DNA from 4 places in the Mesorhizobium sp. M0317 genome. Region 3 is predicted to be linked to each of the others. Evidence: predicted binding sites of a transcription regulator. Region 3 holds the regulator's gene; each other region holds the start of a gene.
What was found. Region 3 encodes PhoB, which activates phosphate uptake and scavenging genes when phosphate is short. Its sites were predicted from a motif close to TGTCATNNANCTGTCAT; they were not measured.

Region 1 (7,295 bases), on a different contig from region 3:
TCTCCTTCACCGACAATTGCGTCGTCGGCATCGAGGCTCGCGAAGACAACATCAAAGCCGCGCTCGACCGCTCGCTGATGCTGGTGACCGCGCTGGCGCCGACGATCGGGTACGACAATGCCGCCAAGATCGCCAAGACCGCGCACAAGAAGGGCACCACCTTGCGCGAGGAAGCACTGGCCACTGGGCTGGTCAGCGAGGCAGACTACGACCGGCTGGTGCGGCCGGAGGACATGACGCATCCGGGTTAAGCGATTCCAGGGAAAGTGCCTTGCGTTTCCTCGGGAAGCGCGCAGCCCTCTTCTTGGGGATTGCGTCAACTAGAAATCCGAATTGTGTGGCGGGACAATTTGCTCCCGCCGCTGCTGGCCGCGACAAGAATTTTGCGTCGGTCGAACGATCCCGAAATGTACGTCCTGTGAACAATGTGTCGCCGGACTGGCGGCTTTGGTGAACAGTCGGCTTGGTCTATCTGACGGGACATCAACCCTTTTCGGAGAGCCACCATGTCCATCAACACTTCCGCTGCCGGCGCCGGCATCGCGTCCAACAGCTCCACCACCATCCTGCTCGGCCGCATCCTGCTCGCCGCCATCTTCCTGCTTTCCGGCTTCGGCAAGCTCACCGCCATTTCCGGCACCGCCGGCTATTTCGGCGCCATGGGCCTGCCGGTGCCGACCATAACGGCCATTGTCGTCGGCCTGATCGAATTGCTCGGCGGCCTTGCCGTGCTCGTTGGCTTTCAGACCCGCATCGCCGCCTGGGTGCTCGCGGTCTTCACCATCGCCTCGGCCTTTGTCGCCCATACCGGCTGGGCCGACCAGAACCAGATGATCCATTTCCTGAAGAACGTCGCCATCACCGGCGGTTTCCTGCTGCTGGCTTCCTCGGGCCCTGGCGCCTACTCGATCGACGCCAAGCGCGGCTGAGCTTTCCCTCCCAAGCCTGAAAAAAGCGGCGTGGAATTTTCCACGCCGCTTTTTCGTTGTCTGCCCAAGCGCGCGCCCGCCCCATCCCTGCTAGGATCGGTCTCGAAACAGCCTGCGGACAGACAACGGAGATGACCATGCCCCGCGATGCATTGCTTCTGATTTCCCGGCTGCTGCTCGCCGCCCTGCTCGTTCCCTCCGGCTACCACGCGCTCGCCGACATTGCCGGGACGACCGGCTATTTCGCCGGCCTCGGCATGCCATTGCCGACGCTTGCCGCCTGGGGCACCGGGCTGTTCGAGTTGATTGCCGGTCTCTTGATACTGGTCGGCTTTCAGACGCCGGTCGTTGCGATACTTCTTGCCGCTTTCTGCATCGTTGCAGGCTCCATCGGCCACTACGGCCAGGGCGGCGATGACCCGATGCTCACCTTCCTGCACCAGCAGATGCTGATGAAGGATATTGCCATCGCCGGTGGATTCCTGGCGCTAGCCATGGCCGGCGCCGGGGCCTGGTCGATCGACGGGCGCGGTGCCGCGGTCTGATATCGTCAAATATCGTCCCGGTTGAACCATCGATGCCCGAGGCAGGTCGACCCCCACTCCGTCTCGGCTTCGCCGAGCCCCCTCTCCCCCGATCGACGGGGTAGAGGAAGGGCGCGAGCCTATTGCCGCCAACGCTTTCCAACGAGGCTCCCTTCCTTTCCCTCCGGAGGGGGAAGGTGGCGGTGCGAAGCAGCGACGGATTGAGGAAGCCGGTGCTCGAACGCGAGGCCGACGACGACATGGTTTTGCTGTCAGGCCGCGCCTACTTCACCGACACGCTCTGCCCACCCTCGACCGCCAGCACCAGCCGGCAGTTGGTGATCCGCGCCAGTTGCGCCAGCCGTCCGGCCGGGCGTTCGCCGTAAAGATCGGAAAGTGAGGCCGGCAGCACCAGCGCCAACGTGCCATTGCCGCGGTTTTCCCATTTCAGCCGCGGCATGACGCCGGGCATGGCCGCAGTCAGCAGATAGACGACGCGCAGCACCGCCGCCAGGATGCGGGCGCGCTCGAGATAGCGCGGCGTCGCCAGGCCGCGGATTTCCGGCGCCGCATCGTTGAACACGCCTTCGTGGCGGAACAGGCCGACCAGCGCCAGGAAGGCACGGCCGGGGTGATCGACGCCAATGAAGGATGCGTGGGCAATGATGTTGAGCGACTGCTTGCCGCGATATTCCGGGTGTGCGCGCCAGCCTATATCGGCCAGCAGACAGGCAGCGTGGCGATAGCGTGCCTCATCCTCCGTCTCGTCGATGCCGAAGGCGGCAAAGGTCTTGTCCGTCCATTCGACAAGCTCATGCGCATGGGTGACCGAGCGCGACCGCAGCCGCGCCAGTTCCTCCGAAGCGGAGACCAGCGGATCGGCCTTCTGCTCGGCAGGGTCGAGCAGCGAATAGAGAAACCCTTCGCGCACGCCCAATGCCGAGACGATAATCTTCGACGGCTGCATCGCCGCCATGATCTCCTGCAGCACGACCGCGCCATAGGGCAGCAGCGAACGGCGGTTCTTCGACACACCTTCGATGCCCTTGACCTTCTCGATCTCGCCTTTCGCCACCTGCTTCAGGAAATTGGCGGCGCTTTCGACACCGATCTCATAGTGGTGCATGACGCCAAGCGGGTAGTTGGTCATTTCCATGTGCAGCCGGGCAAGGTTTCGCCAGGTGCCGCCAACGGCGTAAAAGGGCCGTCCCGGCCCGCCCTTCAACAATTTGGCGCGCGCCAGTTCGTCGCGGGTGATCTTTGCCGCCTGGGCGAGCGAATTCCTGGCCATGTCCTGCAGCCGCAGGCCACCCAGCGGCAGCGTGATGCCGTCGCCGATCGCCTCGCCATTGATGTCGATAAGCTCCAGGCTGCCGCCGCCAAGATCGCCGGCAATGCCATTGGCGGGGTGGAAGCCCGAAATGACGCCAAGCGCCGAATAATGCGCCTCCTGCCGGCCAGTGAGCACGCGGATCTCGGTCTTGAGCACATCCTGGGCGCGGTGGATGAAATCGGGGCCGTTGATCGCTTCGCGGGCCGCGGCCGTTGCCAGCACAAACATGTGCTCCGCACCCGCCTGGTCGGAGAGCGCGCGGAAACGGCGGAACTCCTCCATCGAGCGCGTCACCGCCTCGGGATCGAGCTTGCCGGTCGAAACGATGCCGCGGCCGAGACCGGCCAGCATCTTTTCGTTGAACAGCAAGGTCGGCGAGCGCGCCAGCCCTTCATAGACGACAAGGCGGATCGAGTTCGAGCCGATGTCGATGATGGACAGCGGCCGGCGATCCTGCAGCCGGCCTTGGGACGTTGAAATCATCAGCCGGTGTTCTTCTTGCGACGCTTGAACTGCGCGATGCGCTTGGGCGCATGCGACTTCAGCGCGTCACCCCGTCCCGACAGGCTCGGATTGGTCATGAAATATTCCTGCGCGTTGAACGGTTCCTCACCCTCCTCCAGCACGACGCGCCGGGAGGTTCCGTCAGCCAATACGTCGAAACTTTGCTGGTTGTCCATGATGTTGCCCAGCATGATCTGGCCAAGGATCTGTTCATGCACCGTTGGATTGGTGATCGGCACCATGGTCTCGACGCGGCGGTCGAGATTACGTGGCATCAAGTCGGCCGAGGCGATGTAGACGATCGCCTCGTCCGACGGCAGGCCATGGCCGTTGCCGAAGCAGTAGATGCGGCTGTGTTCGAGGAAGCGGCCGACGATCGACTTGACCCTGATGTTTTCCGACAGGCCGGGCACCTGCGGCCGCAGGCAGCAGATGCCGCGCACGACGAGATCGATCTCGACGCCGGCACGGCTGGCGTCATAGAGCGCGTCGATGATGTTGGGATCGACGAGCGCGTTCATCTTCATCCAGATGCGCGCCGGACGGCCAGCCAGCGCGTAGGCGACCTCGTCGGCAATGTGCTTGAGGATACGGCTGCGCAGCGTAAACGGCGAGATGGCGATCCGCATCTCATCGGTCGGCTCGGCATAGCCGGTGATGAAGTTGAACAGCTGGGCGACATCGCGCGCGATCGTCGGATCGGTGGTGAAGAAGGACAGGTCGGTGTAAATGCGCGCTGTCACCGGATGGTAGTTGCCGGTGCCGAGATGCACATAGTTACGCAGCTTGCCGTCCTCGCGCCGCACCACCAGCGACATTTTCGCATGGGTTTTGAGTTCGAGGAAGCCGAACACGACCTGGACGCCGGCGCGTTCGAGGTCGCGCGCCCAGCGGATGTTGGCTTCCTCGTCGAAGCGCGCCTTGAGCTCGACCAGGGCGGTTACCGACTTGCCGGCCTCGGCCGCGTCGACCAAGGCGCGCACGATCGGGCTGTCGTTGGAGGTGCGGTAGAGCGTCTGCTTGATCGCCACCACCTCCGGGTCGGCCATCGCCTGGCGCAGGAATTGGACCACCACGTCAAAGGATTCATAGGGGTGGTGGACGACGATGTCCTTCTCGCGAATGGCCGCGAAACAGTCGCCGCCATGCTCGCGGATGCGCTCGGGAAAGCGTGGATTGTAGGGGGTGAACTTCAGGTCGTCGCGCGGCACGGCGACGATCTCGGAAATCTGGCTGAGCGCCAGCGGGCCGGTCAGAACGCTGATGCGGCTCGAAGAGACGCCAAGCTCGCCGGCGACGAACTCGCGCAATTCGCCGGGCATCGACTTGTCGAATTCGATGCGGATGACCGAACCGCGGCGGCGCCGCTTCAGCGCCGTCTCGAACAGGCGCACGAGATCTTCCGACTCTTCCTCGACCTCGATATCGCTGTCCCGGATGATGCGGAAGGTGCCGGAACCCTTGACCTCATAGCCGGGGAACAGCTTGCCGATATAGAGGCCGACAGCCTCCTCCAACGGAATGAAGCGAACGTGCTGCTTGCGGTCGGGCAGACGGATGAAGCGCTTCAGCGCCACCGGCAGGCGCAGAAGCGCGCTCATCTCCTCGCCATTCTTGCGATGGCGCAATTGCAGCGCCATCGAGAAGCCGAGATTGGGAATGAACGGAAACGGATGCGCCGGGTCGATCGACAGTGGAGTCAGCACCGGGAAAACCTGGTCCTGGAAATGGTCTTCCAGCCAGACTTTTTCATCCTTGGTCAGTGCATCGCGGGTGATGCTCTCAATGCCTTCCTTGTTGAGCAGCAACATCAGCGCCGAAAGGCTGTTCTGCTGGTCCTCCTGCAGCCGCTCGACCTCGCGCAGCAATTGTTCCAGCTGCTGCTCCGGCGTGCGGCCGTCGGGGCTCTTGAGCGCAATGCCTTCGCGCACCTGGCCCGCAAGGCCGGCGACGCGGACCATGAAGAATTCATCGAGATTGGCGGCCGAAATCGACAGGAAACGGACGCGTTCGAGCAGCGGATGGTGCTCGTTCTGTGATTCCTCGAGCACACGCCGGTTGAACTGCAGCCAGGAGAACTCACGGTTGACGAACCGATCGGGGTTGCCGCCCTCGGGGCTCGCCACCTCGACATTGATGAATTCGCTCTGCACCGGCTTCAGTTCGTTCATGGTTCCTGCTCTTCCCCGCCAACCGTCCCTTGGAGCGCCGCTGGACGTGCCATGCCTCTAACACGCTTTTGTGACGCATGGCCCTTCGGCGAAAACCGTTCCGATTTCAGGGACATGCACTTAACCGGCTCACCGTATCCTCTGACAGGCTTTTGCGACAGTTTCATTTCATCGATCTTGCAAACAGGCCTGTTATGTTCCAGATGCTTTTCGACGAGATCAAGGAGACGACGATGGCAGGCGGTTCCATTCCCCACTTCCAGAACGATGCGGGCCATCCGGCAATCGACATCGGCGTCAAGGAATTCATGTGCACCGGCGCCAACCCGCCCTTCGACCATCCACACGTGTTCCTCGACATGGGCGACGACAATGAAAAGGTCTGTCCCTACTGCTCGACGCTCTACCGCTATTCGGCGAAGCTGAGGGCGACGGAAACGCTGCCGGCTGGTTGCCTTTATATCGACCAGGCCGCCTGATCCTTCCGCGACAAGCCCGATGGAAGACATCAGGTCCCGGCAGGTCATAATCGCCGGGGCCGGCATCGCCGGGCTGACCGCTGCCCTTGCCTTCGCCGGACGGGGTTATCCGGTAAAGCTGATCGAACAGGCACAGCACCTAGAAGCGGCCGGCGCCGGCATCCAGCTTTCGCCCAACGCAACACGCATTCTTGGAAAACTCGGCGTGCTCGACCGACTGCTGCCCGCAGCGTTGCGGCCGGAAGCGGTCGTGCTCAAGGACGCCGGGACGCTGCGCGAACTGGCGCGGGTACCGCTCGGGCACGCCGCCGAAGCGCGCTGGCAGTCGCCCTATCTTGTCGCCCATCGCGCAGATCTGCAGGCAGCGCTGCTGGGGCAAATGGCCGAACGGCCAGAGATTGAGCTCATCACCGGCGCCCGCGTGACCGGCATCGTCAAAGACGCGCAATATGTCGCCGTGACCGCCGAAGTGGACGGCCGCGAGATCGAGGCACGCGGCAAACTGCTGGTCGGCGCCGACGGCGTCTGGTCGGCGGTCCGGGCGCAACTCGCAGGCGAGGACTTCGTCAAAAGCCGTTTTTCGGGCGAACTCGCCTGGCGAGTCACGATCGCGGCCGAGAGCGCCTCCGGCGAAGCCTTTGTCGCGATCGGCGCCGCCGACTGCGTCACCACGTTCCTGCATCCAGGCTTCCACATGGTCGCCTATCCCGTCAGCAAAGGCCGGGCCTTCAATCTCGCCGCCTTCACCAAGGGCGAGCGCATGGCCGAAGGTTGGTCGGGCCATGCCGATCCCGCGATCCTCACGGCTGCCCTGCGCGGCACCGCGCCGGGCCTGACGAAGCTTGTGGCACTGGCCGGCCCATGGACGGCCTTTCCGATCCACACCGTCGAACAACAGCGGTGGACGAGCCCGCAGGGCATCGCGCTGATCGGCGACGCTGCGCATGCGATGACGCCGTTTGCCGCACAGGGCGCGGCAATGGCGATCGAAGATGCCATCACGCTTGCCGACGCTATCGCCGATTTCCCTGGCGATCTGCCCAGAAGTTTTCAAATCTGGGAAAATCTTCGGCGGCCGCGTGTCGCCAAGGCCGCGCGTCGTGGGGCCGTAAACCGCCTCGCCTGGCATGCTGCCGGCCCGGTGGCGATCGCCCGCAATCTGTTCCTGGCCATGCGCTCGCCCGACAAGCTCGCCGCCGACCTCGACTGGCTCTATGGATGGCGAGCGGACGCTCGGCAGTCTAGATCGTCGACTTAGCGATCCTTCCCACCGCCCTCTGTCCTGCCGGACATCTCCCCCGCAAGGGGGGAGATTGGATGTCGCCGTCGCCTTCGCCAAAATCGCCGGCGTCGCA
Region 2 (7,295 bases), on a different contig from region 3:
CTCGACCTCGGCCAGCGCGCTTTTGGCGCTCATCGAAGACCTGCTCGACTATTCCAAGATCGAGGCCGGCCGCTTCGACCCGGAACCGCAGCCGACATCGTTGCGTGAAATTGCCGACAACATCATCGAACTGATGGCGGCGAAAGCCTTCGCCAAGAACATCGGCCTCGGCTGTCATGTCGAGCCCGACGTGCCACAGATGATCATGGCCGATCCGGGAAGAGTCAGGCAGGTGCTGCTCAACCTGATCGGCAATGCGATCAAGTTCACCGACACCGGCGGCGTGCTGGTTTCGGTTGCACGGGCCCGCACCGAGACCAGCGACCGCATCTGCTTCACCGTCGCCGACACCGGCCCTGGCCTGCGCGAAGAGGATATGGAGCGCATCTTCGAGGAGTTCGAACAGTCCGACGGCACCTCGACCCGCACCCATGGCGGCGCCGGCCTCGGTCTGGCCATATCGAGGCGCCTGGTCGCCGCCATGGGCGGTGCCATTTCGGTGTCGAGCCGGCTTGGCGAGGGATCGGAATTCGTCTTCGAGATCCCGGCCGCAGGAGCAACCGAAGCACCGCAGAACCGGCAGAACATCCTCGCCGGCCGGCGCGCCGTGATCGTGTCGAAGAACGCCGTCGAGGCGGACGCCATCGCCCGCACCATCCGCGCCCATGGCGGCGCCGTCGACGTCGCCGCAACCGCTTCCCAGGCGACGCCCTTCGCCGAACATTGCGATGTGCTGTTGATCGACGCGGCCCTGGAGGACGGCGACGGCAGACTGCTCAAGCGCCTGCGCCAGAGTGGCTTTGCCGATTGCGAGGCGATCACGCTGATCGCGCCGACCGACCGCGGCATGCTTGGCGAATTCCGCACCAGCGGCTACGCCACCTTCTTGGCGAGGCCGGTGCGCGGCGAAACCCTGCTGCGCGTGCTGCTGACCAGTCATGCCCCTGCCTTGCCGCCGCCCAAGCCGGAAAAGACCGGCGCGTCCTCGCTTCGTGCCCATGGCGGGCGCCAGCAAGGTTTGTCGGTGCTGATCGCCGAAGACAACGACATCAACGCCATGCTTGCCCGCGCCACGCTTTTGAAGGCGGGACATCGCGTGAAAGTGGTCGGCAATGGCAAGGCCGCGGTCGAGGCGGTGACCGAAGCCGGGCTGAAAAATCGCTTCGATGTGGTGCTGATGGATTTGCACATGCCGGTCATGGACGGGCTGGACGCGATCGCCGCCATCCGCCGCCACGAGGAGGAAATGGCTGTGCCGCCGGTTCCGATCATGGTGCTTTCGGCCGACAGCCAGGAAAAGACCCGCCACACCGTGCTCGCCCATGGCGCCAGCGGCTTTGTCACCAAGCCGCTCGATCCCGACGCGCTGGTCCATGCCGTCGAGGGCCAGGTGGCCGCCTGAATTCATGTCGCTCGAAAATGGCCCCGGTTTTGAGAAGACGACATGCACAAAACAAAGACTTGAAGCGCGTCGCGTGAATCGTCCCAGCGCGACGCGCTTCATGGCGACGCTGGCGCAATCCTCGCGTCACGTAGGTAGCCGAATGAGGGTTTTCGCCAGCCGACGAAGTATTGCCCGTCGCGCCGTATCACGGTACTGTCACAATCCTGTTGCACCTACACCGTATCCCCGTGCCAAGAGGGATGGCTCGAAGGAGAATCACTCGTGCATACAGTTATGCCGGAATGTGACACTCGGCCCAGCGCAGGCGGCGCTTTGCTCGCCGCGCGGAACGCCGATGCCGTCGCAACAGGCGCACCGCTGGGCCGTATCGGCAATCTCGAAGTGCGGCTTGCCCGCAATGAGGCCGAGATCGCCGCCGCGCAGGAAGTGCGCTACCGGGTGTTTTATGACGAGCTTGGCGCCAGGGGGGACCTGTTCCAGGCGCAGGACCGGCGCGACGCCGACCGCTTCGACCCGCTGTGCGACCATCTCCTCGTGCTGGACACTTCGATCTCCGGCCCCGAGCATCGCCGCATCGTCGGCACTTACCGCCTGCTGCGGCAAGAGATTGCGGCGACCGCCGGCGGCTTCTATTCCGAAGGCGAGTTCGAACTGACCAAGCTGATCGCCCGCCATCCCGGCCAGCGCTTCCTTGAGCTCGGCCGCTCCTGCGTGCTGCCGGAATACCGCTCGAAGCGCACCATCGAGGCGCTGTGGCAAGGCATCTGGGCCTACATCAACCACTATGAGATCGGCGTGATGACCGGTTGTGCCTCGTTCCCTGGCACGGTGCCGGCTGCGCATGCCGAGGCGCTCACCTACCTTGCCCATCACTGCCGGACCAACTCCGCCTGGGATGTGCGGGCTGTCTCCGGCCGCTATTGCTCGATGGATCTGATGCCGATCGAGGCGGTCAACGCCAAGGCGGCGATCGCGGCCATGCCGCCGTTGGTCAAGGGCTATCTGCGCGTCGGCGCCCGCATCGGCGACGGCTGCGTCATCGACCGTGAGTTCTCCACGGTCGATGTGTTCGTGGTGATGCCGGTCAAGGAAATCGGCGCCCGCTACGTCAACTATTATGGCGGGGAAGCGCAGCGCTTTGCGGCGTGAGGCAGTAGGCAGTAGGCAGTAGTGAAGGCTGCCGCGAATGCTGACTACCGACTATTCCCTATTCCCTATTCCCTATTCCCTATTCCCTATTCCCTAATCCCTCTCCCTACGGAATATCCTCCGGTCGCCGTCCCGGGCGGCTCTTGTAGGACGGAAAGGTCCAGCCGAATTTCAGCGCGCCGCCGCGCACCAGGAAAGCCGCGACGAAGCCGGCGACATCCGAGGCGAGCGGCGGCAGGCCGGCGAGATCGCCAAGTGTGTAGAGGCCGGCGCCCGCGAGTGCGGCGGTGACGTAGATTTCGGGCCTGAGCAGCACCGATGGCTCGCCGGCCAGCAGATCGCGCAGGATGCCGCCAAATGTGGCGGTCAACACGCCCATAACAACGGAGACGACCGGCGAGCCGGTGATGGCCAGCCCCTTGGCCGCGCCCATTACGGAAAAGGCCGCCAATCCGATGGCGTCGAGCCAGAGCAGCCATTTCCAGCGGGATTCGACGCGGTGGGCGATGAAGAAGACCAGCACCGCAACCGCCGCGCAAACCAGCACATAGCCGGAGTTGGCGACCCAAAAGACGGGCAGGTTGAGGATGACGTCGCGAAGCGTGCCGCCGCCAATGCCGGTAACGCTGGCCAGAAACAGGAAGCCGATAATGTCGAGCTGCTTGCGCGAAGCCGCCAACGCCCCGGTCGCGGCAAAGACGGCGACGCCAGCAAAGTCGAGGAGGTCGATGGGTGTCAGGGACATGAGGTAGTAGGGATTGGGAATTAGGGAAAGTATGAATAACACGAAGCCGCGCGATTGATACGCCTGCCTATTCCCTATTCCCTATTCCCTATTCCCTATCCCCTATCCCCTACTGCCTATTCCTACTCACGCATCCTTCTCGGCCTGCTCGTTCACCGGCCCCGGCTCGACCGGCGCTTCGGTGGCCGCGATCTTGGGGCCGCCCTTGGCGACCCCGACCATGGCCGGCCGCAGCACGCGCTCGCCGATCGAATAGCCCGGCTGCACGACCTGGACGACGGTGTTGGCCGGCACATCGGGATTCGGCACTTCGAACATCGCCTGGTGGAAATTCGGGTCGAACTTCTCACCTTCCGGTTCGAGCTTCTTCACCCCATGCCGTTCCAGCGTCGACAGCATGGCGCGCTCGGTGATCTCGACGCCGTCGATCAGCGCCTTGAAGCCGGCATCTCCGGCCGCTTTCGCCTCGGCGGGGATAGCATCGAGTGCGCGGCGCAGATTGTCCGACACCGACAGCATGTCGCGGGCGAAATTGGCCACCGCATAGGCGCGCGCATCATGCACGTCGCGGGCGGTGCGGCGGCGCAGATTCTCCATCTCGGCCGCGACCCGCAGCGCGCGGTCCTTCAGCTCCTCGTTTTCCTTCAGCAGCCGCACCAGCGCTTCATAGTCGCCGTCGATGCCGCCTTGCGTGCGCTCGGCCTCGGCCGTTTCGATATCCTCGGGCGCGCGTTCGTCTTTTGTCTGGTCGCTCATCGCCATTTCCCGTCATTCGAATGGTTTGGATTTGCGCCCGATATCGAGGTTTGGCGGCCAAAAATCAAGGGGCAAGCCCAGGAGGACGCCCAACAGCAGGCAATGTTGCGGGCTGCCCGTCGGACTTGGTGCGGGGCGCAAGGACGTTCAAAATTAATTCAAACTTTACCGTAACGGCAGCCTTTGCTTGCCAACACCCCGCTATGGGGAACCATTCAAAGCTTGGAGGAGTTTTGAAACCGACACAGGATTTGAGACAATGGACCGCAATACTGCCAACAGAAGCGAAGAGCTCGCCGCCGACATCAGGCGCCAGTTCGGCACCGAGGCGACGACGCGCTTCTTGCGCACCTTGCCGGCCTTCCGCACCGAGGCCGACATTCCCGCCCGTTTCCGGGACCTGCTCGACCGGCTGGACGGCATAGAAGCCAGCATGGCCGGCGGCCGACGCCGTCAATAGCGATGCAATCGCGCGACAATTACGCGCAGTAATTTTGCGTGAGCTTTTCCTTGCGGCAGCGGGACGCCCCGCCTATGCTTCCTGATGAACATGATTTCCCCCGAGACGGCCGCCAACAGCAAGCGCGCCTGGTTGAAGATCCTGGCGCGCTACAAGAAGCCCGACCGGCGACGCAGCACTCTTGAACTCGCCATCACCCTCATTCCTTTCGTTACGCTGTGGGCGCTGTCTTCGGCAGCCTATTCCTATGGCCACTGGTGGGGCTTGATCCTGATCCTTCCCGCCGCCGGTTTTCTGGTGCGGATCTTCATGATCCAGCACGATTGCGGCCACGGCTCCTTCTTCGCCAACCGCACTGCCGACGACTGGATCGGCCGCGCCCTCGGCGTGCTGACGCTGACCCCTTACGATTGCTGGCGGCGCGCGCACGCCACCCATCACGCCAGCGCCGGCAATCTTGACGAGCGCGGCATGGGCGATATCAGGACGTTGACGGTTGCTGAATACCGGCAGCTGTCTTGGCGGGGACGCCTTGCCTATCGTCTCTACCGCCATCCCCTGGTGATGTTCGGCCTCGGGCCGATCTGGCTGTTCATCTTCGAGCAGAGGCTGCCCGTCGGCATGATGCGCGGCGGCCTGACGCCCTGGGTGTCGTCGATGACCACCAATCTCGGCATCGCGGTCGCGGCAGCGCTGCTTATCTGGCTGGTCGGCCCCGGCGCTTTCCTGATCGTCCATTTGCCGATCGTGATCCTGGCCGGATCGGCCGGAATCTGGCTGTTCTACGTCCAGCACCAGTTCGAGGAGACGGAATGGGCGAAGGACGAAGAGTGGGAATTCCAGCGTGCCGCCCTGCACGGCTCGTCCTATTATGATTTGCCGCCGGTGCTGAACTGGTTCACCGGCAATATCGGCGTCCATCACGTGCACCATCTCTCGGCCAAGGTGCCGGGCTACCGGCTGCAGGAAGTGCTGCGCGACTATCCCGAACTGCGCGGCATCGGCCGCGTCACGCTCCTCGACAGCCTGCGCTGCGTCAAGCTGGCGTTGTGGGACGAGAACCGCCGCAAGCTGATCTCGTTTCGCGAAGCGCGGGCCTTGGCCTAAAAGCAATTCCAGCAAAGTGTGAGGCGGTTTTCCGGGCTTTCGCTTGGGAATGCCGTAAGACAAAGAAAAAAACCGCCGCACCGAAGGCGCGGCGGCATCTCCCAAAAACCGGCTCAGGCAGCCTTGCGCTCCTCGCGCATCCAGACCTTGCAGCCCTGATCATGTCAGGCGCCTTTTCGGCGATCATGATGGACGGTGCATTGGTGTTGCCGCCGATGAGCGCCGATTCCTCCCTCGCGCCCGGTGGATATTTCCGTCCGGACAGCCAGGAGAAGGCCCGATCACAGTCTTTGTAAAGACAGGCGGAATTACCGTCGCGTCAGCTGTTGCGAACGCGCCGCCAGGAGTATTTCGGCCCCTTCGGCTCCGACGCTTCGGTCGGCTGATAGTAAAGGCCCAGCCCGCCTGTGCGGCCTTCTTCGAGGCGCTTCAGCAGAACCGGGTTGGAGATCTCGAACTCGTCGAAGCCGAGGCGCAGCATATGCGGCAGCTGGTCGACGAGCACCTGGCCCGTGGCGCGGACCGCGCCCTCGAAATCGTAGCGGCTGCGCAGCAATTCGCCCTTGGAAAACGAGCGGCCGTCGCTGAAGGCCGGAAAGGCCAGCGCCACCAGCGACAGCTGGTCGAGCAGATCCACGACCTTTTCCAGCTGGTCGCCCGGCAGCAATGCGACGCCCAGCCGCTCCTTGGCCGAGCGCCGCACCTCGGCATCGAGGCCGAGAAATGCCTGCAACGGCAGGATGAAGCGGCCATTGCCCGCCAGTGCATCCGCACTTTCGGCATGTGTCCACTCGTCTTCGCGAAAACCCGTCCGGGTCCAGAGGCGGGTCTCCGCTGTGGTCTGTTCAGTCATAGAAAATTCCTAAAGCCCTAAAAATCGAAAGTCCGCGAAAGCCGGTCCACACGAAACCGGCGGCCTCCGAGCGGAAGCCGCCGTTGCAGGCCAGCCTCACCTGAATATCACCATAGCTTAAAGGGATGCGTCGGTCAGCGACACTTCCAGTCCCGACAGATGGATGCCGCACTCGGTTTTGGCATGACCGGCCCAGCGGCCGCTGCGCGCATCCTCTCCCGGCTGCACCGGCTGCGTGCACGGGAAGCAGCCGATCGACAGATAGCCGTACGCAACCAGCGGATTTTCGCGCAGCGCATGCGCGCGCATGTAGTCAGCCTGGTCGGATGTCGTCCAGTGCGCCAGCGGATTGACGCGTACGCGCGGGCCGACCGCCTCGAACACCGGCAGCGCGGCTCGCGTCGCCGCCTGGAAGCGCTTCCGGCCGGTCAGCCAGGCGCGGAAGGGGGCGACGCCGCGCGCCAGCGGCTCGACCTTGCGCACGTCGCAGCAGGCATCGGTATTGCTCTGGTGCAGATTGCCGGTCGGATCGACCCGCTCGAGCGCCGCGTCTTCGGGCTTGATCACCCTGATGTTGGTCAGCCCGAAATCGGCGACCAGCGCATCGCGATAGCCCAGCGTCTCTTCGAAATGCTTGCCGGTGTCCAGGAAGATGACCGGCAGCGTGCGGTCGACCTTGGCGATCATATGCAGCAGGACGGCGGAATCCGCGCCGAAGGACGACACGGCGGCGATCTCGTCATGAAACAATTCGCTCGCCGCGCGTTCGATGATGTCGAGCGGGCTCAGATGTCCATACAGCGCGTCGAAGCCCGCCGCT
Region 3 (7,295 bases):
CGCGACGCTGCCGGCGGCGACGCCCGTGCAGACTTCGTCCTTCTTGATCCAGCCGGCGTCGATGACGACGTTGAGGTTGTCCTTGGTGATCGCGACGGGGGTCAGGAACAGCGACTTGACGGTGTTGCCGCCAGGCGTGGTGAAGTCCTTGGCGCCGGCAATGTCGCCCGTCTTCTTGCCATCGGCGAGCTGCGAGGCGATCTCGGCGGCGTTCTTGCCGAGTTCGCGCGCGTCCTTCCACACCGACACCGTCTGCGTGCCGAGTGCGATGCGGTTCAGAGCGGCATGGTCGCCGTCCTGGCCCGAGACCGGAACCGTTCCTGCAAGGCCCTGCGCCGTCAGCGCGGCGACAACGCCGCCGGCTGTGCCGTCATTGGCCGCAACCACGGCATCGACCTTGTTGTCATTGGCGGTCAGGAACTGTTCCATGTTCTTTTGCGCGTTGGCCGGCAGCCAGCCATCGGTATAGGCCTCGCCGACATTCTTGATCTTGCCCGAGTCGATGGCTTCCTTGAGCACTTCCATTGAGCCCGAGAACAGGAAATCGGCATTCGGATCCGAGCCAGAGCCCTTGATGAAGACATAGTTGCCTTCGGGCTTCGCCTTGAACACTTCGCGGGCCTGCATGCGGCCGACTTCCTTGTTGTCGAAGGTCAGGTAGAAGACGTCCTTGTTCTCGATCAGGCGGTCATAGCCGACGACCGGAATGCCTTCGTCCAGCGCCTTCTGCACCGCCGGGCCGATGGCCGAGGCGTCCTGCGCCAGGATGATCAGCGAGTTGGCGCCCTGCGAGATCAGGCTTTCGACGTCGGTCAGCTGCTTGCCGGGATTGGACTGCGCGTCGGCGGAAATGTACTTGTCGCCGGCAGCCTCGATCGCCGTTTTCATCGCCGCCTCGTCGGTCTTCCAGCGCTCTTCCTGGAAGTTCGACCACGACACGCCGATGACCTTGTCCTTCGCCTGCGCGACCGACATCAGCGCCAGCGACATGGCGACACCCGCCAGCATGGCGGCTGCAAATCTGTTCATCATAATCCTCCCTGCGCCGCGTGCGGCGCGACAAAACCGGCCCGAAGGCCTGCACACAGAGGCCCTATTTTTTCGAGCCTCGAAAAAATACTGGTTCAATGATAAGGCGCTGTCAACATCGATTCTGATGGATTCTGATGGCCGTGCCGAATTTTTTCGAGGTCCGCAATAAACAATGACAGGGCTGCCGGCGTCTGCCAATATTTGGCTGGTGCCGTCGAACGCCTTCACTATCATGAGGCGCGAGGAGGCCGGGAGGAAACAAATGTCGGTTGGGATCCGCCACGACGATCTGCGCCGTCGCAACCGTGCGATGGTGATTTCGGCCGTGCGCCGGGCCGGCCAGCCGTCGCGGACCGAGATTGCGGCGACCACCGGCCTCAGCCATTCGACGATATCGGCAATCTCGTCTGATCTGATTCAAGAAGGCATCCTGATTGAAGGCAAGCCTGGCGAGACCGGCTCGCTGAAACGCGGCCGGCCGCAGGTCGGCCTTGGCCTCAACCCGGAAGCGGCGGCGGTCATGACCGTGGTGCTGTCGCTGAACTTCCTCTCCGTCACCGTCATCGACTATGCCGGCCAGGTGGTCGCGGAAGAACAGCGCCGGCTCGACACGCTGACCATGCCGCGCGACGAGCTGATCGGCGAATGCGTGGCAATCGTCGGGCGGCGTCTCGCGGACCCGGACCTCGATGTCCAGAGCATCGCCCGCATTGCCATGGGCATCCAGGGCATCACCGATTCGCAGGCGCGGGCCATGCTGTGGTCGCCAATCACGCCACTGACCGACATTGCCTTCGCCGACATGTTGGAAGCGGAATTCGGCATTCCTGCCACCATGGAGAACGACTGCAATATGATGGCGGTGGCCCTGCAATGGCGCCAGCCCGAGCGCTACCGCGACAATTTTATCGCCATCCTCTTATCGCACGGCATCGGCATGGGCCTGGTGCTGAAAGGCGAACTGTTCACCGGCACCCATTCCTCGGGCGGCGAGTTCGGCCACATGATCCACCGTCCGGGCGGCGCGCTCTGCCGCTGCGGGCGGCGCGGCTGCGTGGAAGCCTATGCCGGAAACTACGCCATCTGGCGCAGCGCCAAAATGATGGGCGAGGATGCCGAGCCGGTCGATATCGGCGACGCTGATATGCGCGCACTCGCCGCGCGCGCCCGCGAAACCGACGGCCCGGAGCGCGAAGCCTATTGCAAGGCCGGCGAGGCGCTCGGCTTCGGCCTCGGCAGCCTGTTTGCGCTGATCGATCCGGCACCCGTCGCCATGGTAGGCGTCAGCGCCGCCGCCTTCGACTTGATCGAACCGGCATTGCGCGAAGCGATCGCCCAGACCGCCGGCGGCCAGCACTCGAAATCGATCTCCTTCGACACCGAGCCCAACGAGCTGCCGCTGATCCGCGAAGGCTGTGCCATGCGCGCGCTCGGCTTCGTCGATCAGGAGATTTTCGCGCCGGGCATTCAGGCCAAATCCGGCAAGCATTTCGCCTGAATGGCCGGCAACGGCGCGACGCGCAGCATCCTAGTCTTCCCTGATCGCGTAGCCGGCGCCGCGAATGGTACGGATGACATCCGGCATGCGGCCGTTGTTGACCGCTTTGCGTAAGCGCCCGACATGGACGTCGACGGTTCGCTCGTCGATATAGATCGTCTCGCCCCAGACATTGTCGAGCAGTTGGCTGCGCGAGAACACGCGGCCGGGATGGCGCATCATGAATTCGAGCAGCCGGAACTCGGTCGGTCCGAGCCTGATCTCGCTCTTCTTGCGGTAGACACGGTGCGACTCGCGGTCGAGCACGATGTCGCCGACCTTGAGCACGCTGGACAGCACTTCCGGCTTGGCGCGGCGCAGCAGCGCCTTCACGCGCGCCATGAACTCCGGCGTCGAGAATGGCTTGACCAGATAGTCGTCGGCGCCGGTGGACAGGCCGCGCACGCGATCGCTTTCCTCACCGCGCGCGGTCAGCATGATGATCGGCAGCCGCTCGGTTTCGGGCCGCACTCTAAGCCGCCGGCAGAGCTCGATGCCGGAAACAGCGGGCACCATCCAGTCGAGCACCAGGAGATCGGGCACGTTTTCCTGCAGGCGGATCTCGGCCTCGTCGCCGCGTGTCACCACCTCGACCTGATAGCCTTCGGATTCGAGGTTGTAGCGGAGGAGCACGCCCAGCGGCTCCTCGTCCTCCACGACCATGATGCGTGGCGCGATCATAGGCAGTTCACCCTCATCAGGCCGGCGTGGCCATCGCCGTCTCGTCCTGCTTCGGACGATTGGCGGGCAATTGCTGGCCGGTCAGCACATAATACGCATTTTCGGCGATGTTGGTGACATGATCGCCGATGCGCTCAAGATTCTTGGCGCAGAACAAGAGATGCGTGCAGGCGGTGATGTTGCGAGGGTCTTCCATCATGTAGGTCAAGAGCTCACGAAACACGGACGTGTATTTGACGTCGATGCGCTCGTCGTCATTCCTGAGTTTTGCAAGAGCTGCCGCATCGGTGGCGGCATATTCCTCGACGACGCCTTGCACCTGGATCAGCACCAGTTGCGCCATGGCATCGATGGAGTGCGAGAGGTCGCGCGGCGTGACGCTCAAGCCCACGGTGCCGACGCGTTTGGCGATGTTCTTGGCGAGGTCGCCGATGCGCTCGAGGTCGCCCGCCATGCGGATCGAGCCGACCACGGCGCGCAGATCGTTGGCCATCGGCTGACGCTTGGCGATCAGCGTGATAGCGCGGTCGTCCAGTTCGCGCTGGCGCGCATCCATGATGGCGTCGTCGGACACGACACGCTGTGCCAGCGCATTGTCCGAATTGAGCAGCGCCTTGGTCGAGCCGCTGACCATCGAGCCGGCCAGATCGCCCATGTCGCGGATCAGCTTACTGATCTGCCCGAGCTCTTCATCGAAGGAGGCGACGGTATGTTCACCCATGATCTTGGTCCTCGTGCCTGAAAATTCACCCGCCGGACGGCTCAGCCGAAGCGGCCGGTAATGTAGTCCTGGGTGCGCTTGTCGTCGGGGTTGGTGAACATCTTGTCGGTGGCGCCCTCCTCGACGAGATAGCCGAGATGGAACATCGCCGTGCGCTGCGAGACGCGCGCCGCCTGCTGCATCGAATGGGTGACGATGACGATCGTGTAGTTCTGGCGCAGCTCGTCTATCAGCTCCTCGACACGGGCGGTGGCGATCGGATCGAGCGCCGAGCAGGGCTCGTCCATCAGGATCACCTCCGGCGACACGGCGATGGCGCGCGCGATGCACAGGCGCTGCTGCTGGCCGCCGGACAGGCCGGTGCCGGGCTCCTGCAGGCGGTCCTTGACCTCGTTCCAGATCGCAGCCTTCTTCAGGCTCTGCTCGACGATCTGGTCCATGTCGGACTTGCGCTTGGCCAGCCCATGGATGCGCGGGCCGTAGGCGACGTTCTCGTAGATGGACTTCGGGAACGGGTTGGGTTTCTGGAACACCATGCCGACGCGTGCGCGCAGTTCGACGACATCGATGTTCTTGTCGTAGATGTCGTCTTCATCGAGCGTGATCTTGCCGGTCACCCGCGCCGAATCGATGGTGTCGTTCATGCGGTTGAGGCAGCGCAAGAAGGTCGACTTGCCGCAGCCGGAGGGGCCGATCAGCGCCGTCACCTGGTTCTGGCGGACGTCGAGATTGACGTCGAACAACGCCTGCTTGTCGCCGTAGAAGACGCCGACCTTGTCGCCGCGCATCTTGATGACTTCGTTCGACTTGGCGTTCATTTTGTCGCCCACTGCATTCTCAAGGGACTGTTCGGTCATGATGTTCATACCAAATTGCCTTTTTTCTACCAGCGCCGCTCGAACCGGCGCCGGAGCACGATCGCGGTGATGTTCATGGCCATGAGGAAGACGAGCAGGATGATGATGGCGCCGGACATGCGCTCGACAAAAGCGCGCTCAGCCTCGTTTGCCCACATATAGATCTGAACCGGCAGCGCGGTCGCCGGATCGAAAGGCGTCGTCGGATAATCGGCGACGAAAGCGACCATGCCGATCAAGAGCAGCGGTGCTGTCTCGCCGAGCGCACGCGCCAGGCCGATGATGGTGCCGGTAAGGATGCCTGGGGCGGCAAGCGGCAGGATGTGATGGAACACCATCTGCATCTTGGAGGCGCCGAGACCTAGGGCCGCCGAGCGGATCGACGGCGGCACCGCGGCGAGGGCGGCGCGCGTGGCGATGATTATGGTCGGCAATGTCATCAAGGTCAGCACCAGGCCGCCGACGAAGGAAGCCGAGCGCGGCATGCCGAGGAAGTTGATGAACACGGCAAGGCCAAGCAGACCGAAGACGATCGACGGTACCGCCGCGAGATTGTTGATGTTGACTTCGATCAGGTCCGTAAAGCGGTTCTTCTTGGCGAATTCCTCGAGATAGATCGAGGCGGCGACGCCGATCGGCAGCGCCAGCAACAGCACGATCACCATCATGTAGAACGAGCCGATGATCGCCACGCCCATGCCCGACGTTTCGGGCCGGCTGGAGGCGCCATAGGTGAACAGGCCGGTGTTGAAATGCTCGGCCATCACGCCGTCGGCTTTAAGCTTGTTCATCCAGTCGATCTGCTGGTTGGACACCTTGCGGCGCGCTTCATCGACGCCGAGGTCGATCTGACCCTTGAAGGCCGAGTCGAGATTGGCGGCAGCCAGGATGTCGACATCGCGCGTCGTGCCGATCACCGAGGGATCGGCGGAGACGATGTCGCGCAGCTGGACCCGCGCGCCTTCCGACAGGAAGCCCTTGAGCTTCAGCATCATCGGCCTGTTGGCCGGATCGATGCCGAGCTTGGCCACCAGCGCGTTTTCGGCGAGCTTGGGATAGTTCGCCTTGATCAGCACGGTAGGGTCGGTGGCGCGCTTGCCGGAGGGATCGATCACCTTCTCGTCGAAGGTGACCGGCAGCGTCACCGTCGTCTGCCAGAAGGCGGTGTAGCCTTTCGAGACGATGGTGATCAGCATGATGGCCAGGAACGCCAGGCCCACCGAGATCGCAATCACGCCATAGATGCGGAACCGGCGTTCGGCGGCATAGCGCGCCTTCAGCCCGATGTCGCGGCGCGGACGCGCGACGGCACCCGCCATCGTGTCCAGGGGGATGTCGGTCATTCGTACTGCTCCCGGTACTTGCGCACGATGTAGAGGGCGACGATGTTCATCACCAGCGTCAGCGCGAACAGCGTCAGGCCGAGCGCGAAGGCGACCAGCGTCTGCGGCGAGTTGAACTCGAGATCGCCGGTCAGCTGGTTGACGATCTTGACGGTGATGGTCGTCATCGCCTCGAACGGATTGGCCGTCAGATTGGCGGCGACGCCCGCCGCCAGCACGACGATCATCGTCTCGCCGATGGCGCGCGACGCCGTCAACAGGATGGCGCCGACGATGCCGGGCAGTGCCGCCGGCAGGATCACCCGCTTGATCGTCTCGGAGCGCGTGGCGCCGAGGCCGAGCGAGCCGTCACGCATTGCGCGCGGCACCGCGGTGATGATGTCGTCGGACAAAGAGGACACGACCGGGATCAGCATGACGCCCATCACCAGACCGGCGGTGAAGATGCTCTGGCCCTGGATGAAGGGCGAGCCGCCGGTGAGTGCCGCCGACAGGTCGCGCAGGAACGGTCCGAGCGTGACCACGGCGAAGATACCGTAGACGATGGTCGGGATGCCGGCCAGCAGTTCAAGCGCGGGCTTGACCACCGACCGGACGCTGCGCGAGGCGTATTCGGACATGTAGACCGCCGACATCAGCCCGACCGGCACTGCGACCAGAAGCGCGACGGCGGCGATGTAGAGCGTGCCGGCGAGTAGCGGGATCAGGCCGAACTGACCCTGGCTGCCGCCGGAACCGGCGGCGGCGAAACGCGGATCCCACACCGTGCCGAAGAAGAAGCTCATCGGCGATACGCTTTCGAAGAAGGTGATCGTCTGGAACAGCATCGACAGCACGATGCCGACCGTGGTCAGGATGGCGATGGTCGAGGCCGCAAGCAGCCCCCACAGCATCAGCTTCTCGACATTGTTGCGCGCCCTGGCGCGCGGCGCGATCTGCCTCAGCGCATAGAAGGCGCCGGCGACCGACAGCGCGAAGGTCAGCACGGCGCCGAACAGGCCGAGCCGGTCCTGGACCTTGTTCGCCTCGACCGCGATCGGGATCATATAGTCCTGGGTGTCGCTGGCCAGTGCCACGCCCTTGGCGGCGAGCAGCGGCTGCAATTCGGCGAAAGTAGCGGGAAG
Region 4 (7,295 bases), on a different contig from region 3:
GAACACCATGGCGATGTCGCGCTCGGTCGGACCGATCGTGTTGACGATCTTGCCGTCGATGGCGACGGTGCCGGAAGAAATGGTCTCAAGCCCGGCGATCATCCGCAGCAGCGTGGACTTGCCGCAGCCGGACGGCCCAACCAGCACGCAAAGCTCCTTGTCGGGAATGGCGATGGAGACACCCCTCACCGCCTCGACGCCGCTGGGATAGACCTTCTTCACATCCTTCAGATCGACGGTCGCCATCGGCTTCTCACTTTTCGGAATCGACAAGTCCGCGCACGAACCAGCGTTGCATCAGCACCACGATCAGGATCGGCGGCAGGATGGCCAGCATCGCGGTGACCATGACCAGATGCCATTGCGTATCGGCATCGGCGAAGGAAACCATCTTTCTAAGGGCGATGACGATGGTGTTCATGTCGTTGCTGTTGGTGACGAGCAGCGGCCACAGATACTGCGTCCAGCCATAAATGAAGAGGATGACGAACAGCGCCGCGATGTTGGTGCGCGACAGCGGCAACAGGATGTCGAAAAAGAAGCGCCATGGTCCGGCGCCGTCGACACGCGCCGCTTCCACCAACTCACCTGGAATGGTCATGAAGAACTGGCGAAACAGAAGCGTGGCGGTGGCCGAGGCGATCAGCGGAATGATCAGGCCGGCATAGGTGTCGATCATGCCGAGATCGACCATCACCTTGTAGGTCGGCAGGATGCGCACCTCGACGGGAAGCATCAGCGTGATGAAGATCAGCCAGAAGAAGACCATCCGAAGCGGAAAACGGAAGAACACGATCGCATAGGCCGAAAGGATCGAGATGAAAATCTTCCCCACCGCGATGCCGAGCGCCATGATCGTGGTGTTGAGCAGCAATCGGCCGACACTGACGCCGCCGATGCGGCCGACACCGCCGAACAGCGCCTCGCTGTAATTGTTCCAGACCTGGTCGCCGGGCAAAAGAGGCAATGGCGGCTTGAGGATGGTCTGCAGCGTCTGCGTGGAGGCAACGAAGGTGTAGTAGATCGGGAAAGCGACGATCAGGATGCCCAGGATGAGCACGGCGTGGGCGATGAGGGCGCGAAGCGGGGACTGACCAATCATCGCTCGCGCTCAACCGTAGTGGACTTTGCGTTCCACATAGCGGAACTGGATGGCCGTGAGTGAGATGACGATGACCATCAGGATGACCGACTGCGCGGCCGAATCGCCGAGGATCAAATTGACGAACCGTCATTGTAGACCTTGTAGACCAGCGTCTCGGTGGCCTTGCCCGGCCCGCCGCCGGTGACCGCATGGACGATACCGAAAGTGTCGAACAGCGCATAGACCGTGTTGACGACCAGCAGGAAGAAGGTCGTCGGCGCGAGCAGCGGGAAAACGATGGTCCAGAAGCGCTTCGTCTCCCCGGCGCCGTCCATGGCCGCCGCCTCTATCAACGTCTTCGGCACTGCCTGCAGCCCGGCGACGAAGAACAGGAAATTGTAGCTGATCTGCTTCCAGGCAGCCGCAGACACCAGCAGGATCATGGCTTGGTTGCCGTTAAGCAAGGGATCCCAGGCGATGCCGAGACCTCTCAAGGCGTAGGCCAGCGAACCGATCGAGGGGTTGAACAGAAACAGCCACAACATGCCGGCAATCGCCGGCGCCACCGCATACGGCCAGATCAGCAGCGTGCGATAGAGGCCTTTGCCGCGCACCACCTTCTCGGCCATGACGGCAAGCAACAGGGCCACACCCATGGCGACGATCGCGGTCGCCAGAGAGAACACCAGCGTAACTTTGATCGAGTTGAGGTAGGCCGGGTCGGCCAGCACCTTGCGAAAATTGGCGAGCCCGACGAACTTGCTCTTCAGCCCGAACGGATCTTCCCTGAGCATCGACTGGTAGAGCGCCTGCCCGGTCGGCCAGTAGAAAAAGATCAGCGTAATGGCGAGTTGCGGCGCCACCAGCAGGTAAGGCAGGGTCTTGTTGGGAAAGACGACGCGTGGAGACAGGGTGATTCCCTCACTATTCAGGAAATCGTCCACGCGGGTCCGCGTGGACGAGGTTCAACTGACAATCGCTTCAGTTTCCGATCGCTTCTTGAATCGCCTTGTTGCCGCGTGCGACCGCGTTGTCGAGCGCCTGCTGCGCAGTCTGCTGGCCGGCCAGCATCTTCTCGAACTCCTCATTCTCGATGTCGCGCACCTGCGGCAGGTTGACGAGGCGCACGCCCTTCGAGTTCTCGGTCGGCGCCTTGCCCAGCATCTGCAGGATCGGCGTCTCACGGCCCGGGTTCTTGTCATAGAAGCCGGACTTCTTGGTCGCCTCATAGGCAGCGAGCGTCACCGGCAGATAACCCGACTTCTGATGCAGATACTCCTGCACTTCGGTCTTGGACAGGTAGGAGAAGAACGCCGCGACGCCCTTGTATTCCTCGTCCGATTTGTTGCCGAACACCCACAGGCTGGCGCCGCCCGGCGTGGTGTTCTGGGGCGCGCCCTTGGCGTCACTATCATAGGGAAGCTGGCCGATGCCGTAGTTCATGCCCGACTTGACGATGTCACCGAGACCCCCCGACGATTCGGTGAAGATGCCGCATTCTCCGGCAAGAAAGATCTGCTTGGCTTCGGATGTACGGCCGCCATATTTGAAGGTGCCGTCCTTGGCCAGGTCGGCGAGCGCCTGGAAATGATTGACGAAGATCGGCGCATTGATCTTGAGCTCGACGTCGGTTCCGGCAAGTCCGTTCTGGTTGGTGCCATAGGAAACGTCATTCCAGGCAGCGAAGGCCTCAAGGTGGATCCAGGTCAACCAGGTCGAGGTATAGCCGCAGGAAGCGGCGCCGCTCGCCTTGATCTTCTTGGCGGCTTCCCACACCTCGTTCCAGGTCTTTGGCGGATTGTTCACATCAAGCCCGGCCTTCTGGAAGATATCCTTGTTGTAGTAGAGGATGGGCGACGAGGAATTATAGGGGAAGGACAGCATGGTCCCGTCCGGCTTCGAATAGTAGCCGACGATGCCGGGCAAATACTGGCTCTTGTCGAAGGTCACGCCGGCGCTGGTCAGCACATCGGCCACCGGCTTGATCGCACCTTCGGCGGCCATCATGACGCCGGTACCCACGTCGAACACCTGGATGATGTCGGGCGCTTGCCCCGCACGAAAGGCAGCGATGCCGGCATTCAGCGTTTCGGGATAGGTGCCCTTGAAAACAGGGAGAATTTCATAGTCGCTCTGGCTGGCATTGAAATCCTTGGCGATCTTGTCGACCACCTCGGCATTGGCGCCGGTCATTGCATGCCACCAACTGATCTGGGTGGCGGTGAAGGCGGAGGTGGTGGAAAGCAGGGTCAAGGTGGCGGCAACACCGGCCGCAAAGCCGAACAACTTCATGTTTCATCTCCCGTTTGTCATTGGCGAAAGGGGCGCTCCCGCGAACGCAATATGTGTCGCTGATGACAATCGGACAACGGATTTGTTGCTGTTTCGTGAATTTCATACCCGGCTAACTTCGCGCCCCCTCGCCTTGCAACGAGGACAGAGAGAAATGCCAAGCCGGCTCAGCGATAGAATGGGGCATGGTGGGCCTGCAAGGATCGCCGACCGCCCAGCGATGCGTGAAGGGCCCGCGTGACAGCGCCACGCACCTGCACCGTGCGGCCGCCAAACCGGCGCTCGGCCAGATCGAGATCGGCCGAGCGGCATCGCGCCAGGCGCTGCTGTAACCGTGCGTCTGGAATGAGACAGGATCGCCGCAACGTACAACCCGAAAAACCCGCTGTAGTTGTAGTTCGCATAACCGATTCTTCGTCAAGCGTGGCATACTATTCAAGTGGACGGCTTGATTGCTGTGGGAGAGCAGGTGGGGCGAGATGCTGACGGTCTATAATTGTATCGTGCATGAGCACGATCTGAGACTGGTCGCACTGGCAGCGCTCATTTGCGGTATTTCTTCCTTCTCGGCGGTCAACCTGCTTCGCCATGTCGACCGCTCGAGCGAGCGCAACCGCTATACCTGGCTGATGATAGCAGCCACTTCCACCGGCTTCGGTATCTGGGCGACGCATTTCATCGCAATGCTTGCCTTTTCTCCCGGAATCCCCAACGCCTACAATACGGAAATGTCGGCGCTTTCGCTCGCCGGTTCCGTCGCCCTGACCGCTGCGGGCATGTGGATCGCCACCTTGCGCCGGGGCATCGACTACCCTCTGGTCGGCGGCGCGGTCCTCGGCGCTGGTATCGCCGCCATGCACTATATCGGCATGGCCGCCTTCGAGGTCGAAGGGCGCATCGTCTGGAACCCGCTGCTGGTCGGCGTCTCGGTGCTGACAGGCGTCACCCTCGCCGCGCTGGCGCTGCTGGTCGTGTTGCGACGGCCGTCCATGCAGGCCACAATCGCCGCCGCCATCCTGTTGACGCTGGCGATCTGCAGCCTGCACTTCATCGCCATGGGCGCGGTGTCGATCTTCCCGGACTCCTCCATCGAGATATCGCAGTTCACGGTCGAACCGGTGTCGCAGGCCTTCGCCGCCGCTGCAGTCAGCATGGCTATCCTGGTGCTTTCAGCCGCAGCATTGTGGATCGACCTTCGCTTCCGGCGTCACAAGCTCGAGGCCGAGCGCATGCACGGCCTCGCCAACGCCGCCGTCGAGGGGCTGATCGTCTGCGACGGCGCCCGCATCGTCAGCGCCAATGACAGCATCGCGGCACTCACCGGCATTGCGCCGGAAGTGCTGAACGCGATGCTGCTTGGCGACCTCTTCGGCGAACGCACCGCGGCCGGCATGTCCGACTGCAGCGGACAGGCACAGGAAGCCGAACTCAGAGCCCATGACGGCGCCACCATCCCCGTCGAACTTATCGCCAGAAGCATCGACTATTGCGGCAAGCGGCACAGCGTGGTCGCCGTGCGCGACATCCGCGAACGCAGGAAGGCCGAGCAGGAGATCCTGCGCCTCGCCCATTTCGACCCGCTGACCGGGCTCCCCAACCGCCGCAGTTTCTCCGGCCGGCTCGAGGCCGAAATTGCCGCAATGGACCGCGGCGGCAAGGGTGGGCATCTTGCGCTGCTGCTGCTCGACCTCGACCGCTTCAAGGAAGTGAACGACCTGTTCGGGCATGGCGCCGGCGATGCCATGCTGCAGAAGGTGGCGCTATGCGGCTCCGCCGTGCTCCGCCACGGACAGATGCTGGCGCGTCTCGGCGGCGACGAGTTCGCCATCATCGCTCCGAACCTTCCCGATCCGCAGGCGGCCGGCCGCATCGCCGAGGCGGTGCTGGCGGCCATGCGCGAGGAAAACCGGCTGTCGGTCGGTGGCGGGCTGGTGTCGGCCAGCATCGGCATTGCACTTTATCCGCTCGACGCCGATGAGCCGACACTCCTGGTCAGCCACGCCGACACCGCGCTCTACCGCGCCAAGGCCGAGGGCAAGGACACCTACCGTTACTTCGAGGCCTCGATGGGCGCCGAGGCGCGAGACCGGCGCGTGATGGAGCACGAACTGCGCCAGGCCATGGCGCGCGATGAGTTTCGCCTCGTCTACCAGCCACAAAAGGAGATCAGCAGCGGGCGGATGGTCGGGTTCGAAGCGCTGATCCGCTGGCGCCATCCGCAGCGCGGCGACGTGTCGCCGGCGACCTTCATCCCGGTGGCCGAAGACAGCGGCGTCATCATCCAGATCGGCGAATGGGTGCTGGCGACGGCCTGCGCCGAGGCTGCGCGCTGGAAGAACCCTCTCACCGTCGCGGTCAATGTCTCGGCGGTGCAGCTCCACAATCCGAATTTCAGCCGCAAGGTGCATGAAGTCCTGCTCGGCTCCGGCCTGACGCCCGGCAGGCTCGAACTCGAGATCACCGAAACGGCGCTGGTCAAGGACATGCCGCGCGCGCTGGCGACCTTGCGCCAGGTGAAGGCGCTTGGCGTGCGTGTGGCGATGGACGATTTCGGCACCGGCTACTCCTCGCTGTCCAATCTCCGCGCCTTCCCCTTCGACAAGATCAAGATCGACGGCTCATTCATCAAATCAGTCGACAGCAACGGCCAGGTGGCAGCCATCGTGCGCGCCGTTCTGGGGCTTGGCCGCGGTCTCGGCCTGCCGGTTCTGGCCGAGGGCGTCGAGACGCTGGGCGAGCTGAAATTCCTCGACGCCGAGGCCTGCGAGATTGGCCAGGGCTACTATCTAGGCCGGCCGAGCCCGATCGAGGCGTTCAGCGAACTGACCGGCGTCGCGGCGCCGGCGGCACACGACGACGCCAGCGTCAAACAACGCGGCGGCAGCATCTTGATGCTGCCGCCGGCGGCGGCCCTGCGCTCATCCTAAGGGGCGAGTGCGGCCTCGACCAAGCGCTTGGCATCCGGTCCCGACCATTCGGCCGGTCCGTTCATATGCGCGATCAGGCAGCCTTCGCCGTCGATCAGCATGGTGACGGGGAGGCCTAGCGCCAAGCCACGCGTCTTGACGTCGTTGAACAGCGCCAGCGTCGAATCGCGGTAGTAGCCGAGCGACCCGATGCCGATATCGGCTAGGAACTTCTTCGGCTTCACATCGTCGCCGGCATCGACATTGACCGCGACCACTTCGAAGGCATCGCTGCCCTTTTCCTTCTGCAGCGTATCGAGCGCCGGCATTTCGGCGCGGCAGGGCGCGCACCACGTCGCCCACAAGTTGAGCAGCACGGTCTTGCCGACATGATCGGCGATCGTCATCGGCTTGCCGTCTGGGCCGTTGAAGGCGAGGCTTTTCAGCGATTGCGGCGGATCGGCGGGCAGCAATGCCGCCACCTGGCCGGTGGCTGCGGCGGCAACCTTTTTGGCGCGGTCGCTCTTGGCGGCGCAGGCGACATCGTCCTTGCTGTTGCCCGCGCCGGCCGCAGGTGCGCTGCCGGTGGCTGCGTTGTTGCCAGACCCGCTCTCGCTGACATATACCGCGACCGCGCCGGCCAGCACGCCCGCCACCAAAGCGGCGAGGATCAGGCGCGGGGCCGGGAAGTATCTGTTACCGTCTGCCATTTTTCTAAGACTGCTCCGGAGCACGGGTTATAGCGATGAGCGACAAGAAGGCCAGCAACCAGATGTGGGGCGGACGTTTTGCCTCGGGTCCGGCCGCGATCATGGAAGCGATCAACGCATCGATTTCGTTCGACCGCAAACTCTATGCCCAAGACATAAGAGGTTCGGTCGCCCACAGCGAGATGTTGGCTGAAACGGGCATTATTTCGGCGGCCGATCAAGAAAAAATCGCTCACGGGCTGAACACGATCCTGAAAGAGATCGAGGCCGGCACGTTCGAGTTCTCGACCCGGCTGGAAGACA

Region 1: the regulator PhoB is predicted to act here: its motif matches at 5,616-5,632, upstream of NKI88_RS14825 (RNA degradosome polyphosphate kinase).
Region 2: the regulator PhoB is predicted to act here: its motif matches at 1,599-1,615, upstream of olsB (l-ornithine N(alpha)-acyltransferase).
Region 4: the regulator PhoB is predicted to act here: its motif matches at 3,439-3,455, upstream of ugpB (sn-glycerol-3-phosphate ABC transporter substrate-binding protein UgpB).

What each region holds. Positions count from the first base shown of each region.
Region 1 covers NZ_JAMYRV010000018.1:17,217-24,511, forward strand. Annotated here, with positions in the region: gene fumC (class II fumarate hydratase) at 1-251, shown strand, start outside; gene NKI88_RS14810 (DoxX family protein) at 507-929, shown strand; gene NKI88_RS14815 (DoxX family protein) at 1,067-1,474, shown strand; gene ppx (exopolyphosphatase) at 1,737-3,269, opposite strand; gene NKI88_RS14825 (RNA degradosome polyphosphate kinase) at 3,269-5,461, opposite strand; gene NKI88_RS14830 (zinc-finger domain-containing protein) at 5,695-5,940, shown strand; gene NKI88_RS14835 (FAD-dependent monooxygenase) at 5,960-7,198, shown strand.
Region 2 covers NZ_JAMYRV010000022.1:29,532-36,826, forward strand. Annotated here, with positions in the region: gene NKI88_RS16780 (response regulator) at 1-1,402, shown strand, start outside; gene olsB (l-ornithine N(alpha)-acyltransferase) at 1,679-2,554, shown strand; gene NKI88_RS16790 (trimeric intracellular cation channel family protein) at 2,661-3,293, opposite strand; gene grpE (nucleotide exchange factor GrpE) at 3,426-4,055, opposite strand; gene NKI88_RS16800 (hypothetical protein) at 4,315-4,515, shown strand; gene NKI88_RS16805 (fatty acid desaturase) at 4,600-5,622, shown strand; gene NKI88_RS16810 (DUF934 domain-containing protein) at 5,942-6,475, opposite strand; gene NKI88_RS16815 (phosphoadenylyl-sulfate reductase) at 6,593-7,295, opposite strand, start outside.
Region 3 covers NZ_JAMYRV010000030.1:75,533-82,827, reverse strand. Annotated here, with positions in the region: gene xylF (D-xylose ABC transporter substrate-binding protein) at 1-1,029, opposite strand, end outside; gene NKI88_RS20570 (ROK family transcriptional regulator) at 1,295-2,530, shown strand; gene phoB (phosphate regulon transcriptional regulator PhoB) at 2,561-3,250, opposite strand; gene phoU (phosphate signaling complex protein PhoU) at 3,267-3,971, opposite strand; gene pstB (phosphate ABC transporter ATP-binding protein PstB) at 4,013-4,837, opposite strand; gene pstA (phosphate ABC transporter permease PstA) at 4,855-6,171, opposite strand; gene pstC (phosphate ABC transporter permease subunit PstC) at 6,168-7,295, opposite strand, start outside.
Region 4 covers NZ_JAMYRV010000055.1:19,527-26,821, reverse strand. Annotated here, with positions in the region: gene NKI88_RS28060 (sn-glycerol-3-phosphate import ATP-binding protein UgpC) at 1-246, opposite strand, end outside; gene ugpE (sn-glycerol-3-phosphate ABC transporter permease UgpE) at 254-1,102, opposite strand; partial or broken gene ugpA (sn-glycerol-3-phosphate ABC transporter permease UgpA) at 1,112-1,995, opposite strand; gene ugpB (sn-glycerol-3-phosphate ABC transporter substrate-binding protein UgpB) at 2,066-3,376, opposite strand; gene NKI88_RS28040 (bifunctional diguanylate cyclase/phosphodiesterase) at 3,856-6,303, shown strand; gene tlpA (thiol:disulfide interchange protein TlpA) at 6,300-6,992, opposite strand; gene argH (argininosuccinate lyase) at 7,028-7,295, shown strand, end outside.